4 regions of the Arthrobacter sp. BE255 genome follow, and region 3 is predicted to be linked to each of the others. Evidence: riboswitches for the same ligand, from Rfam matches in the RefSeq annotation. Region 3 holds a riboswitch; each other region holds the start of a gene.
What was found. A riboswitch is a leader RNA that binds a small molecule or an ion and turns the genes downstream of it on or off. The one in region 3 is predicted to bind S-adenosylmethionine.
Positions count from the first base shown of each region.

Region 1: another riboswitch for S-adenosylmethionine. It lies ahead of J2X42_RS10570 (DUF1737 domain-containing protein); the one in region 3 lies ahead of J2X42_RS15020 (homoserine O-acetyltransferase).
Region 2: another riboswitch for S-adenosylmethionine. It lies ahead of J2X42_RS18830 (LLM class flavin-dependent oxidoreductase); the one in region 3 lies ahead of J2X42_RS15020 (homoserine O-acetyltransferase).
Region 4: another riboswitch for S-adenosylmethionine. It lies ahead of J2X42_RS02340 (aminotransferase class V-fold PLP-dependent enzyme); the one in region 3 lies ahead of J2X42_RS15020 (homoserine O-acetyltransferase).

Region 1 covers NZ_JAVDWK010000005.1:37,301-40,463, forward strand. The annotation lists gene J2X42_RS10560 (O-succinylhomoserine sulfhydrylase) at 1-1,078, opposite strand, end outside; gene J2X42_RS10565 (rhodanese-like domain-containing protein) at 1,079-1,489, opposite strand; gene J2X42_RS10570 (DUF1737 domain-containing protein) at 1,486-1,743, opposite strand; SAM riboswitch class IV at 1,757-1,872, opposite strand; gene J2X42_RS10575 (hypothetical protein) at 1,980-2,483, shown strand; gene opgC (OpgC domain-containing protein) at 2,609-3,163, shown strand, end outside.
Region 2 covers NZ_JAVDWK010000012.1:159,283-162,445, reverse strand. The annotation lists gene J2X42_RS18835 (NtaA/DmoA family FMN-dependent monooxygenase) at 1-785, opposite strand, end outside; gene J2X42_RS18830 (LLM class flavin-dependent oxidoreductase) at 798-1,904, opposite strand; SAM riboswitch class IV at 1,941-2,050, opposite strand; gene J2X42_RS18825 (LLM class flavin-dependent oxidoreductase) at 2,252-3,163, shown strand, end outside.
Region 3 covers NZ_JAVDWK010000008.1:173,104-176,266, forward strand. The annotation lists gene J2X42_RS15020 (homoserine O-acetyltransferase) at 27-1,142, opposite strand; SAM riboswitch class IV at 1,155-1,270, opposite strand; gene J2X42_RS15025 (bifunctional o-acetylhomoserine/o-acetylserine sulfhydrylase) at 1,361-2,680, opposite strand; SAM riboswitch class IV at 2,725-2,840, opposite strand; gene J2X42_RS15030 (VOC family protein) at 3,012-3,163, shown strand, end outside.
Region 4 covers NZ_JAVDWK010000001.1:501,602-504,764, forward strand. The annotation lists gene J2X42_RS02335 (class I SAM-dependent methyltransferase) at 1-132, opposite strand, end outside; gene J2X42_RS02340 (aminotransferase class V-fold PLP-dependent enzyme) at 201-1,643, opposite strand; SAM riboswitch class IV at 1,679-1,792, opposite strand; gene hisN (histidinol-phosphatase) at 1,953-2,765, opposite strand; gene J2X42_RS02350 (ribosome small subunit-dependent GTPase A) at 2,863-3,163, opposite strand, start outside.

The DNA of each region.
Region 1 (3,163 bases), on a different contig from region 3:
TGGTGGTGGCCGGGTGGGTGATGAGGGACTTGGCGTCGCCCAGGTTGTTGGAGATGTCGATGATGCGCAGCGCATCCAGCAGCGCAAAGGCGGCGTCCTTGCCGGAGCGCCCGGGCGTCGTCGCAAGCTCCAGCGTGAGGACGGTGCCGCCGGCCTTCATCTGTTTGGCGGCGAGCTCGTACTGCGGGTGGGATTTCAGCAGCGGGTACTTGACCCAGCTGACGGCCGGCTGCTGTTCGAGCCATTCGGCCAGCCGCAGTGCGGTGGCGGAGGAGTGGTTGACGCGCAGCGCCATGGTTTCCAGGCCCTTGGTGAGGACCCAGGCGTTGAAGGCGGACAGCGAAGGGCCGGTGTGGCGCATCAGCTGCTTGACCGGGCCGTCGATGAATTCCTTGGTCCCCAGGATGGCCCCGCCCATGACCCGGCCCTGGCCGTCGATGTGCTTGGTGCCGGAGTAGACAATCACGTCCGCGCCGAGCTGGCCGCAGCGCTGCAGCAGGGGGGTGGCAAAGACATTGTCGACGACGACGGTGGCGCCGGCGGCGTGCGCGAGTTCGCTGACAGCGGCGATGTCCACGATTTCCTGCATCGGGTTGGACGGCGACTCGAAGAACACCGCGGTGGTGGGCTCTGACAGGGCGGCGCGCCACTGCTCCAGGTCGGTCCCGTCGACGAACACCGTCTCCACGCCCCAGCGCGGCAGGATTTCGTTGAGGATCACAAAGCAGGAGCCGAACAGCGAACGGGCGGCAACCACGCGGTCGCCGGCGGCGAGCAGGGCGCCGAGTGCGGTGAACACGGCGGACATGCCGGACGCCGTGGCGAAGCACGCCTCGGTTCCCTCAAGCAGGCGGAGGCGTTCCTGGAACGTGGCGACTGAGGGGTTGCCGTACCGGGAGTAGACGAAGCGTTCGTCCTCGCCGGTGAAGGCGCGCTCGGCGGCGGCAGCGGATTCGTAGACGAATCCGGAGTTCAGGAACACCGGCTCGGTGGTCTCCTGGAAGTTGGTGCGGTCCAGCCCGCCGCGGACTGCCTGGGTGTCAGGGCTCCAGCCGGCGGCATCTTCGTTAAAAGTCACTTAGTTCTTTCCCAGGTTGGTTGGCAGGCCGCGGTTCTTCCAGCCGTTGACGGTGCGCTCGCCGTAGCGGTCCGGCTCGCCTTCGAAGCCCTCCAGGACGTTGTAGGAGGTGAAGCCGGCCTGTGTCGCAGCATTGGCGGCCGCGATGGAACGCTGGCCGGAGCGGCAGATGAACAGCAGTTCGGTGCCGTTGTCCTCCGGCGCCTGCTGCGTGAGGTCCGTGATGAAATCCGGGTTGGGAATGCCGCCGGGGAACGTCCACTGGATGAACAGGGGATCGTTTTCGGTGGCCTTGGTGTCCGGGATGCCGATGTGCGCCCACTCACCCTCGGTGCGGACATCCACCAGGATGGCGCCCTGCTCCAGCTTGGCCCAGGCTTCCTGCGGGGTCAGGTCTCCGGCGTAGCTCACGCGTGGCCCTCGCCGTCGAACTCGAGGTCTTCCACTGCCGTGGCGACGGCGGCGTCCGCACTCGCGATGGCGGCGGGGAGGATGAGTGCCTGGGCGACAATCACCTGGCCGCCGTTGGAGGTGGCGGCGGGGCTGCCATGCAGCACGTAGCCCTCGGCAAGAGCGGTGGAAATCCGCTCGCAGAAATTACGGTCGTCCGGCCCTGTAATGAGCCGGTACGACAGTTTTTCTTCAGGGGCAGGTGCGTCAGACACGACGGATCTCCTTCTCTCACGCTTGCAGCTCGAATCGGTCGATATGCCGAGTATTCACCTGAGGCACCCCGCCGCGAAAGGGAGGGTTGCCGACCGGCCAGTCAGGGCTTGGCGCCGGTTCTCATTACTCCCCAAAAACGTAACACTTGGGCCGTCCGGCCGCACCGCCGCCGTCGTCATGTTCCGTAACCAACACGTGCTTCCCACCGCCGGCAACCGGACGGGACAATCAATCCATGGGGAAATCACGGCGGGAACCGGCCGCATTCGCGGGTCTGCGGACGGCAGCGGCGATCCTCGCTGGGGCCGCCGTGGCCCTGGGCCTGGGCGGCTGCCGGGACGTCTTCGCGCCGCCGCCGTGCATGCCGCCCGCGTACACCGTGACGCCGTCGGAGGTTAGGCCTGGTGCCGAGGTCACGGTCCGCGCGCCGGACACCACCTGCGGTGCCCGTTACGGCCGGGACGCGCAAGTCCAGGTGACGGTCCGGGATGCGGCACGGGCGGTGGTGCTGGAGGCGCTCGCTCCGATGACCGACGACGGCGGCTTCACCTTTGTGTTCACCGTCCCGCCTGCGACGGCTCCCGGAGAGGCCGCCGTGATGGCGTATCCGTACAACCTGGACTGGTGTGACGACACCGGCGTCAACAACCGGGCAGGGGCCGGGGACCGGACCCTTGTGCTGGTCTCGTGTGCCGAGCGATCGGTGCCGCTGGTGGTCCTGGATGGTGCGGCGCCCTAAAGCCAGGCTGACCAGCGCGAATGTCATGACGGGTATCCCGGACGGAACGCGGAGACCGATAGAGTTTGGCACGGGTGCAGGGCACCATCACTAAAGCGCAGCCGTCCTTGGGGGTCAACACCAGCATGCCACTAGCCAATGCATCCCAGCCTTTGACGAAACGCGCGGCTGCAGCGCGCCTTCTGCCGGCAGCGCTCCTGACTGCCCTGCTCCTGCTGTCCACCGTGATCCCGGCAGGCTCCGCCGTTGCCGCCGAACCTGTTCCCGACAAGGGCAAGCCCTTGCTGGGTGCCGTCCTGGAATGGGGCGAGGACTCCGGGCAGGGCTTCGCTGAACGGCTGGGCGCCTCACCTGCGCTGCTGGGACACGACATTTCGCTCCCCAGCAGGTCCGGCGAGGAACAGGACATCAGGGAATTCCTGGGGCAGGCATCAGGGCTGGGCTCACACGCCATGCTCACAGTGCGCCCCACTGTGCCGCTGGAACAGGTGGACGCCGCGGCCGCCGCGGCGTTCGCCAACAAGGTCAAGGCTCTGGCCGCCGGCTTCCAGGGCCAGCTCCTGATCCGGTTCGCGCCGGACATGAACTCAAGCTGGGTGGAATGGGGGCAGCAGCCGCCCGCCTACAAGGCGGCGTTCCGGAACGTCGCCGCTGGGTTCAAAGCCGCTGACGACGCCGGC
Region 2 (3,163 bases), on a different contig from region 3:
GTTCGCGCCACGATGTCCTCGCGGAATTTCCTGGCGGCCTCAAGCCCGGCGTGCCGGGAGAAGATGACGTCCGCGTTCCGGACGGCGAAGTCCCGGCCCGTGGCGGAATCCCCGGCCTGGAACAGCACCGGGTGCTGCTGGGAGGAGCGCGGAAGCCGTCCGGTGATGTCGACGTCGAAGCTCGAGTCCTGCCTGCGGACGGGGGTGATGCCGCCCTCAGCGAGCCAGCGGCGGGAGTCCCGGGACCCGGCGATTGCGCCGTCAGCCCAGGAGTCCCAGATCGCTTTGGCCGTCTGGACGAAGGCCTCGGCGCGGATATAGCGGTCCTCGTGGGCCAGGAATCCGCCGCGGCGGAAGTTGGCGCCGGTCCAGGCGTTGTCCGTGGTCACGATGTTCCATGCCGCCCGCCCGCCGGAGAGCAGGTCGAGGCTGGACAGCCGGTGGGCGAGGTCCGCAGGATCGTTGTAGGTGGTGTTCTGGGTGGCCACCAGTCCGATGTGCGACGTCACGGCAGCCAGGGCGGCGAGCGCCGTCTGGGCGTCCGGCCGGCCGGCGACATCCAGGTCGTGGATCCGGCCCAGGTGTTCGCGCAGGCGCAGCCCTTCGCCGAAGAAGAAGGCTGTGAACAGGCCGCGTTCGGCGGTCTGGGCCACCCGGCGGAAGGATTCGAAGTCGGTCTGGGACCCGCTGTCAGGGTCACGCCAGACTGTGGTGTGGTTGACGCCCTGGAAGAAGACGCCGAACTGGATCTTGCCGTCGCCGGCGATACGGGACGAAGTGCTCATGTTTTGGTCTCCCTAGAGTGCCGCGGCGGCGGCGTAGCGGTTGGCGGGTCGGGGCAAGCCAAAGGATTCACGCAGCGTGCTGCCCGGGGCAGGCGCGGCCAGCAGGCCTGCGCGGCGGAGTTCCGGAAGCACCACGGCTGCCAGTTCCGGCAAATCGGTGTCCAGGACCGCGGGACTGAGCCGGACGCCGTCGCTGTCCCTGAACAGCACGGCGAGGAGCTCCACCATTCCGGCGGCACCGCCCACATACCGGGCGCCGCCCGCCCAGGGCTGGTGGGCATCGAGGTCCGCCAGCCGGTCCGAGGCCCGGCGGCCACGGGCATCCAGCAGCACGTCAAGCTCCACCAGGGTGCGCGGCGCGCCGGCGTTGCGTGCGGCAGCCACCGCCGCCGCCAGGCCCTCCGGCGTTGCGGCCGACACCAGTGCCACGTCGGCTTCCACTGCCGGCAACAGCGCAGCGGCGGCGAAGACCGGCACCTGCCCCTGAAGGGGGCGGGGAATGATGGACGGGCCTTTCACGGCGAACCGGGAGCCCTCAAAGTCCGCGTAGTGCAGCTTGTCGGCGTCGAGATATCTGCCCGTCGCGGCGTCACGGATCACGGCGTCGTCCTCCCAGGAGTCCCACAGCCGCCGGGAACTTTCGACGACGTCCGCGGCCTCAGGCTGCACGTCAGCTTCCGGAAGGATCCCCCGGCCCACGGACCGGGCTTCCTGCCCGGAGTTCTCAGTGCTGACAAGCCAGCCTGCCCTGCCATGCGACGCGTAGTCCAGGCTGGCCAGTTGGGTGGCGACGTGGAACGGCTCGGTGTAGAGCACCCCGGCCTCGGGCACCAGGCCGAGGGACCGCGTCACCGGGGCGGCGAACGCCGCCCGCTGGACGGCGTCGATGCGTCCGGCAATTCCCGCGCCGGCGGTGTCGGTGGTGCGTGAATCGCGGAATGTGGCGAGATGGAAGCCGGCGATGTCCGCCGCCTGGACGGTTTCGCGGATGCGGCTTCCGCTCAGGAGCGTCCCCGGCCCGTGGGCGGCGAACCGCCATGCAGCCGGGTGCGCGCCGTCGCCGTCGAGCTCGATACCGAGCACAGCAGGACGCTTACTGGGTGTGGGTGAGGCAGGCATGGTTCCCTTATTTTTGGGGCCGCGGACGGCCGGTTTGACATTCGCTTGCCGCTGCTGCGGCCAGGTCTGTTTCCGGAGCACCCCGCCACATAATGCCTGAGGGTTGCCGCAGCACCAGCCGGTCCTTGGCGTGCTGTCTCTTGACCTAGGACCTGAATCTAGAGGGCTGCCGGGGGCGTCCACAACCGGCCCGACTTGCGGCGTCAAGCCGGGAAATGCGGCGTCAACCGGCGCTGCATTCCGTCATTTATGAACCAGTTTTGGGCCGGATTACCTGCCGTTTCGGGAGGTTGAGTCCGGTGACGGACCAGGTTTTGCGCCGAGCCGTGACTCCGTAGGGTCATGCCATGCCTAAGCCTCCTGTGGTTCCCCTTTCGGTCCTTGACCTCAGCCCCATCCCGGCCGGAAAGACCGCAGCCGATGCGCTGCGCAACAGCATTGAGCTGGCCGTTTCCGCCGAGGCGCTGGGTTATAAGCGCTTCTGGCTGGCTGAGCACCATCTGAGTCCCGGTGTTGCCGGCGCGGCGCCGCACGTGCTGTCGGCTCTGGTGGCCGCGGCAACCAGCACCATCCGTGTTGGCACTGCCGCCACCATCCTGGGCAACTACCGGCCGGTCCAGGTCGCGGAAAACGTGGGCACTGTTGCGGCCCTGTATCCCGGCCGCATTGACCTGGGCTTTGGCCGGTCCGGGGTGCCGAAACCTGAGGATCCTGCTGCCGCGGGGGGTCCGTCTGCTGCATCGGGGTCCGCAGAACTGGCCGCCGCAGCCCAGTCCGCGACAGCCGGGTCCACGACAGCCCAGTCCGCGCCAGGCGGGTCCGCGACAGGCGCCGGCAACCGCAACCTGGACGGGCTGGTCATTCCGCCGCCCCGCCCGCTCTTTGGCAAGGCCTTCCCGGAGAGGTTCCGGCTCCAGGCGGAGCTCCTGGGCCGCGTTCCCGGGGACGCGGACAACTTCGAAAGCGACGTGCAGGACGTCATTGCCTTCTTCTCCGGCCAGTACCGTGGCCCGGAGGGCGAAAGCGTGGCGGTCCGCCCCGCGCAGGGGCATTCCCCGCAGTTCTGGATCCACGGGTCCAGCGCCGGACCCAGCGCCCGGCTTGCCGGAAAGCTGGGTCTACCCTACGGGGCCAACTACCACGTGGCACCCTCCGCAGTCCTGGAGTCCGTCGCCGAATACCGGGCACATTTTGAGCCCTCCGAGTCGCTTGGCCAGGCCTTACGTGGCGGTGTCCGCCGACGTCCTGGTGGCTCCCAC
Region 3 (3,163 bases):
CCGGACAATCCGGCCGGGCGGCCAGGTCAGACCAGGAACGTCTTCCGGAGCTGGCTGCCCAACTGGCCGATCTCGGTCAGGAAACCGTCGTGGCCGATGGGTGCTTCAATGACGTGGACGTCCACGTCTCCGGGAAGGGCCTCGGCGAGCTCGCGGGACTGCGAGGGGAAGTAGAGCCGGTCCGAGTCCACCGCAGCGACGAAGAACCTGGCGGTTGCCCGGGCGAGGGTTTCGCCGAGGGAACCCCGCCCGCGGCAGACATCGTGGCTCATGAGCGCCTCGGTGATGGCGATGTAGCTGTTGGCATCGAAGCGGCTGACGAGCTTGCTGCCCTGGTGGTCCAGGTAGCTCTCCACCTGGTAGCGGCCCCGGTCCCCCAGCGCGGCTGCCTGCAGGGGGGTTTCGGGTGCCTGGGCCGACCGGCCGAACCGGCCGTCGAATTCCTGGGCTGACCGGTACGTGATGTGGGCGATCCGCCGCGCCAGGGCCAGCCCGTCCTCGGGGAAGGGTCCGCCGTAGTAGTCGCCGTCGTTGAAGTTGGCGTCCTGGCGGATGGCGAGGGTCTGGGCCTGGGCGAAGGCGATCTGCTCTGCGGTGCTGGCGGCGCCGACGGAGATCACGGCACAGCGTTCCACCCGGTCCGGGTAGGTCACGGCCCATTCGAGGGCGCGGGCGCCGCCCATGGATCCGCCCAGCACGGCGTACCAGCTGCCGATGCCAAGCTGGTCCGCCAGGCGGGCTTCGGCGGCGGTGCTGTCACGCAGGGTCACCAGCGGGAAGCGTGAGCCCCACGGCTGCCCGTCGGGGGCGGGCGACGACGGCCCGGTGGAGCCGTAACAGCCGCCCACAATGTTGATGGACACCACAAAGAACCTGTCCGTGTCCACCGGCGCGCCCGGGCCGGCCAGCTGCTCCCACCAGCCGGGCTCGTCGCTGTCGCCGCGTGTCACGTGCGTGCTGCCGGTCAGGGCGTGCTCAATGAGGATGGCGTTGGAGCCGTCCTCATTGAGCGTTCCCCACGTTTCATAGGCGAGCGTGACTTCGGGCAGGTATCCGCCCGCTTCGAGTTCAAGTCCGCCAATGCCGGCGTAACGGACCACGCCGTTTTCGGGTACTGCTGTACGGGAGACGGTAATCGTCATGTGGAGACCTTTTCTACGCGCTTGCCTGCCGTCAAGTGACCGGCAGGCCAGGTCTTCACCCGGGGCACCCCACCGCGGAAGGAGGGTTGCCGGCCAGCAAGCCGGGGCTGTCGCTGGCACTCATGACCTCCTCCGAGTGTACGAAACCGCCCCCGTGTATGGCTAAGAGTGTGACTGGTTTGTGACTCCCCGAGGCTTGGCGGGTCCGGACCGGCGTCCTACTGCGCCGCCTTGGCTGCCCGGAATCCGGCTTCCAGGTCGGCCAGGATGTCATCAATGTGCTCGATCCCCACGGACAGGCGCACCAGTCCCGGCGTCACGCCCGCAACCGCCTGCTGCTCCGCTGAGAGCTGGCTGTGCGTGGTCGACGCCGGGTGGATGACCAGGGAGCGCACGTCACCGATGTTCGCCACGTGGCTGTGCAGCTCCAGGGCATCCACGAAGCGCTTCCCCGCTTCGGCCCCGCCGGCCAGGTTGAAGGCCACCACCGCGCCCGTACCCAAGGGCCCGTACTTGCGTCCGCGCTCGTACCAGGGGCTGGACGGGAGCCCGGCATAGGCGACCGATTCGACGTCGTCACGGGCCTCCAGCCACTGCGCCACGGCGACGGCGTTGGCAACGTGCCGCTCAACGCGCAGGCTGAGTGTCTCCAGGCCCTGCGCGATCAGGAAGGCGTTGAAGGGCGAGACTGCGGAGCCAAGGTCGCGGAGCAACTGGACCCGGGCCTTGAGGATGTACGAGAGGTTGGCGCCGAGGGCCCCGCCGGCGCCAAGGTCGCGGGCGTAGACCAGCCCGTTGTACGTGGGGTCCGGGGTGTTGAAGCCGGGGAACCGTTCCGGGTCCTTGCCGAAGTCGAAGTTGCCCGAGTCCACGATCACCCCGGCGATGGCCGAGCCGTGCCCGCCAAGGTATTTGGTGGCGGAGTGGACCACGATGTCGGCGCCCCACTCCAGCGGGCGGATCAGGTAGGGGGTGGAGAGCGTGTTGTCGACCACCAGGGGGACGCCGGCTTCGTGGGCAGTCCGGGACACTCCTTCAATATCGAGCACGTCCTGGCGCGGGTTGGATACCACCTCGGCGAAGAACAGCTTGGTGTTCGGCCGGACGGCGTCCCGCCAGTGTTCCAGGTTGTCCGGGTCCTCGACGAAGGTCACGGCGATGCCGAACTTTTTCAGCGTGTGTGCCAGCAGGTTGTACGTGCCGCCGTAGAGGCTGGGGCTGGCCACCACATGGTCCCCCGCCTCCGCGATGTTGAGGATGGCGAAGGTTTCGGCTGCCTGTCCCGAACTCAGGAGCAGTGCCGCGAGCCCGCCCTCGAGGCTGGCGATCCGCTGTTCAACGGCGTCCTGGGTGGGGTTTCCGATGCGGGTGTAGATCGGGGCCAGCTCTGCGAGCGCGAAGCGGTTGGCGGCGCTTTCGGCACTGGGGAAGACGAACGACGTCGTCTGGTAGATCGGGAGCGCACGCGCCCCTGTGGCGCTGTCCGGCTCCTGGCCGGCGTGGATCTGGCGGGTTTCAAAAGACCATCCGTTGGACATTCAAGGCTCCTTTGACGTGGGCCCGGGCATGCTGGGAGCACCACGGGCCGCGCTTGCCGTCCGGCCGTTGCCGGACAGCCAGGTCCTCACCCGGGGCACCCCACCGCGGAAGGAGGGTTGCCGGCCAGCGAGCCGGGGCTTGGCGCTGGCGCTCATGACCTGCGTTCAGTGTAGGAACCTGTCATCGGCGTGCAACAGCATTGTGACGAACATGGTCAGCGGCCGGCTTCAGGGGGCCGCGGAAAGGACGATGTCCACTCGTGACGCACCCCCAAAGTAGGTAAGGATACCCTTAGCTGAGAGGCGGATCACAAAGTGCCAAGATGAGGGCATGCGCATGGATCACGTCTCTTACGCCTGTGAACACGATGGCCTGGCTGCCACCACCGAACGTATTTCGTCCGCCCTCGGCGTCGAAGCCGTAAAGGGTGGAGTGCATCCCCGTTTCGGAACCCGGAACATGATCATCCCGCTCGCCGGGCA
Region 4 (3,163 bases), on a different contig from region 3:
AGGGATGAGCCAGTCGGCCGATTCGACGGGGTATCCGGGCCGGACGCGCTCGTAGTGTTCGCCGCCGTCCTGGAAGCTCTGTCCGAGCTCCTGACGGCGTCCGTGGTCAAGTTTGGGGCCACCCCGTGCCACGTGCGGTCTCCTTCGCCAGATGCCCTTGGGTATCCTTCGAATTTACCGCATCGACAGGGCTGTCCGGGTCAGTCGTCGGTGCAGGGGGCTGCGCCGGCCGTGCCGGGCGTGTTGGGTGCCCAGTCCGGGTAGGTCCGGGTGTCGTTGGCCGGAACCCAGCGGCCGGAGTCCACCACATAGTCCCAGCCGAGGCCGGTCCTGCGGAGTTCCTCGATGCCGGCCAGGAGCCGCTGGGCGTCCTCGAGCCGTGACCCCAGGCCGAAGCTCGCCCGCAGGGAGCCTGACGGCAGGCCCAGGCGTTTGAGCAGCGGGTGGGCGCAGAAACGGCCGTCCCGGAGGCCCACTCCATGTTCGGCGGACAGGTAGGCGGCCACCAAACCGGCGTCGTAGCCTTCGACAGAGAAGTTCACCACGCCGATGGTGTCTGTATCCGGGTCCGTGTCCTGGAAAATCTGGTGCACGGTGACGCCGTCGATTTTGTGGAGTCCTTCCACCAGGAAGGAACGGATGGCTGATTCGTGGGCGTGCCAGCGGTCCGGGTCCAGTGCGGCGATCACCTGGGTGGCGCGGGCCAGCGTGGCGGCGCCGAGGACGTTGGGGGAACCGCCCTCGTGCCGGGCGGGACCTGTGGCCCAGCTCACGCCGTCGAGCCTGGCCTCACGGACAGCGCCGCCGCCGGCAAGGTGCGGCGTGCCGGCGTCGAGCCAGTCCGGCCGGCCCACGAGGACGCCTGCGCCGAACGGAGCGTAGAGCTTGTGCCCGGAGAAGGCGAGGTAGTCGACGTCGTCGGCGCTGATGTTGATGCGGCGGTGGGGCGCGAGTTGCGCCGCGTCCACGACGATCCGGGCGCCGTGCTCGTGCGCCAGGGCGGCGAGTGCCCGGATGGGAAGGATTTCGCCCGTGACATTGGAAGCGCCCGTGACGGCCAGCAGGCTGACTCCACCCTGTTCAAGCTCGGCGCGGATGGCCTCCACGGTGCCGGCCAACGTGTCGGCGGCAACGACGCTGCGGTGCGGGACACCCTGCCACGGCAGGAGGTTGGCGTGGTGCTCGATGTCGAGGTACAGGACGTCGCCGGCCGGGCGGCCGTCCACCGTTGGGAGACAGCCTGCCAGGAGGTTCAGCGAATCAGTGGTGTTCCTGGTGAAGATGACGGAGTCGCCGGCCCGTCCGCCCACAAAGTCACGCACGATGTTCCGGGCGTTCTCGTAGACCGACGTGCTGATCTGGGATGCGTAGCCGGCGCCGCGGTGGACGCTGGCGTAGAACGGCAGGATTTCGTTGAGGTACGCGGAAACCACCGAGAGGGCCGGGGCGGAGGCACCGTAGTCAAGGTTGGCGTAGCGGACGTGTCCGCCCTGGATCAGCGGGGCCTGGATTTCGGCGCCGGTGACGGCGGAGAGCGGCCGGCCGGCAACGGCAAGCCGTTCGCTGAACAGGGCTGCGGTGTCGGGGCCGGCTGCGGACTGCAGACGGACGGCGGTGTTGGGGGAGACGGTGGCAGTTGTCACAGAGACCTCACTTCAGAGGGACTCCCTGTCCCGGGAATCCGCGCTTGCCGGGTCCGTTCCGGACCGGCCTGGTCGTCACCCGGGGCACCCCACCGCGAATGGAGGGTTGCCGGCCAGCAAACCGGGGTTTCGCGCTGGCACTCGTGACCTGTTAAGAGCGTAGAACATGGGCGGGGCGGGCAGGAAGCCGGTCCGAATGTTAAGGCTTTTGTTACGCGGGGCCCGGAATTGTCGCGTTTGTCCGAAGATACGGCGGCGGACGCCCCCTGCCGGAGGCGTCCGCCGCTGATAATTCGGTACATGTGGCCGTTAGAGCAGGTCGTCAAGCCCGGGGTTGAGCCGCTTGAGGACTTCCGAATGCAGGATGGAGTTGGTGGCCAGGGCGTTGCCGCCGAACGGGCCGTCCTCTCCGTCGAGGGATGTGAACCGGCCGCCCGCCTCCACCACAATCGGCACCAGCGCCGCCATGTCGTAGAGATTGAGCTCCGGTTCGCACGCGATGTCCACGGAGCCTTCTGCGACCATGCAGTAGGACCAGAAGTCGCCGTAGGCGCGGGTGCGCCAGACGTCTTCGGTCAGGCCAAGGAAGTCATCGAGGTTCCCGCGGTCCTTCCAGCCGCCCAGGCTGGAGTAGGACAGGGACGCGTCCGAGAGCTTCGAGACGTCGGATACCTTCAGCCGGGTGGCAGCGGCCAGTGACCGGCCCATGTACGCGCCGGCGCCCTTGGCGGCCCACCAGCGCTTGCCCAGTGCAGGGGCACTGACAACGCCGACGACGGGCTCGCCTTCGTCAACAAGGGCAATCAGGGTCGCCCAGACCGGGACGCCACGGACGAAGTTCTTCGTGCCGTCGATGGGGTCGATGATCCAGCGGCGGGAGCCGTGGCCTGAACTGCCGAATTCCTCACCCAGGACTGCGTCACGGGGGCGGGAACGGGACAGTTGGCCGCGGATGGCTTCCTCGGCGGCCTTGTCCGCATCGGTGACCGGCGTCAGGTCCGGCTTGGTCTCGATGTGGAGGTCCAGGGCCTTGAAGCGGCTCATGGTCTGGTCGTCCACGGAATCGGCCAGCACGTGGGCCAGGCGCAGGTCATCGTTGTAGCTCGAAGCGGGTTGGATCATGGTTCCAAACTACCGTCAAAGCGCCGCGTGGTTGGGGACCCCGGCCACTGGAACCGTGCGCAGAGCCCCCGTGCGGCTCCAACCGGGCGGGACGGCGTCAGTTGACGCTGCCCAGTTCCTTGGTTTCCTGCCCAGCCATCCGGGGGTCGGTGCCCAGCAGGCGCCGCAGGGAACCGAGCCTCGCAGGTCCTGTCGGCCCGGCATGGCCGTCGGTGACCCACGGGTCCAGGCCGCAGTTGACTGCGCCTGTGGTGTGTTTGCAGCCACGCTCGCAGGCATCGGTGCCCGGTTCCAGGTCCGGGAAGGACCGGAGGATGCGGTCCGGGTCCACATGGGCCAGGCCGAAGGAGCGGATGCCGGGGGTGTCGATGATCCAGCTTCCCGCCGGCGCGTCAGTC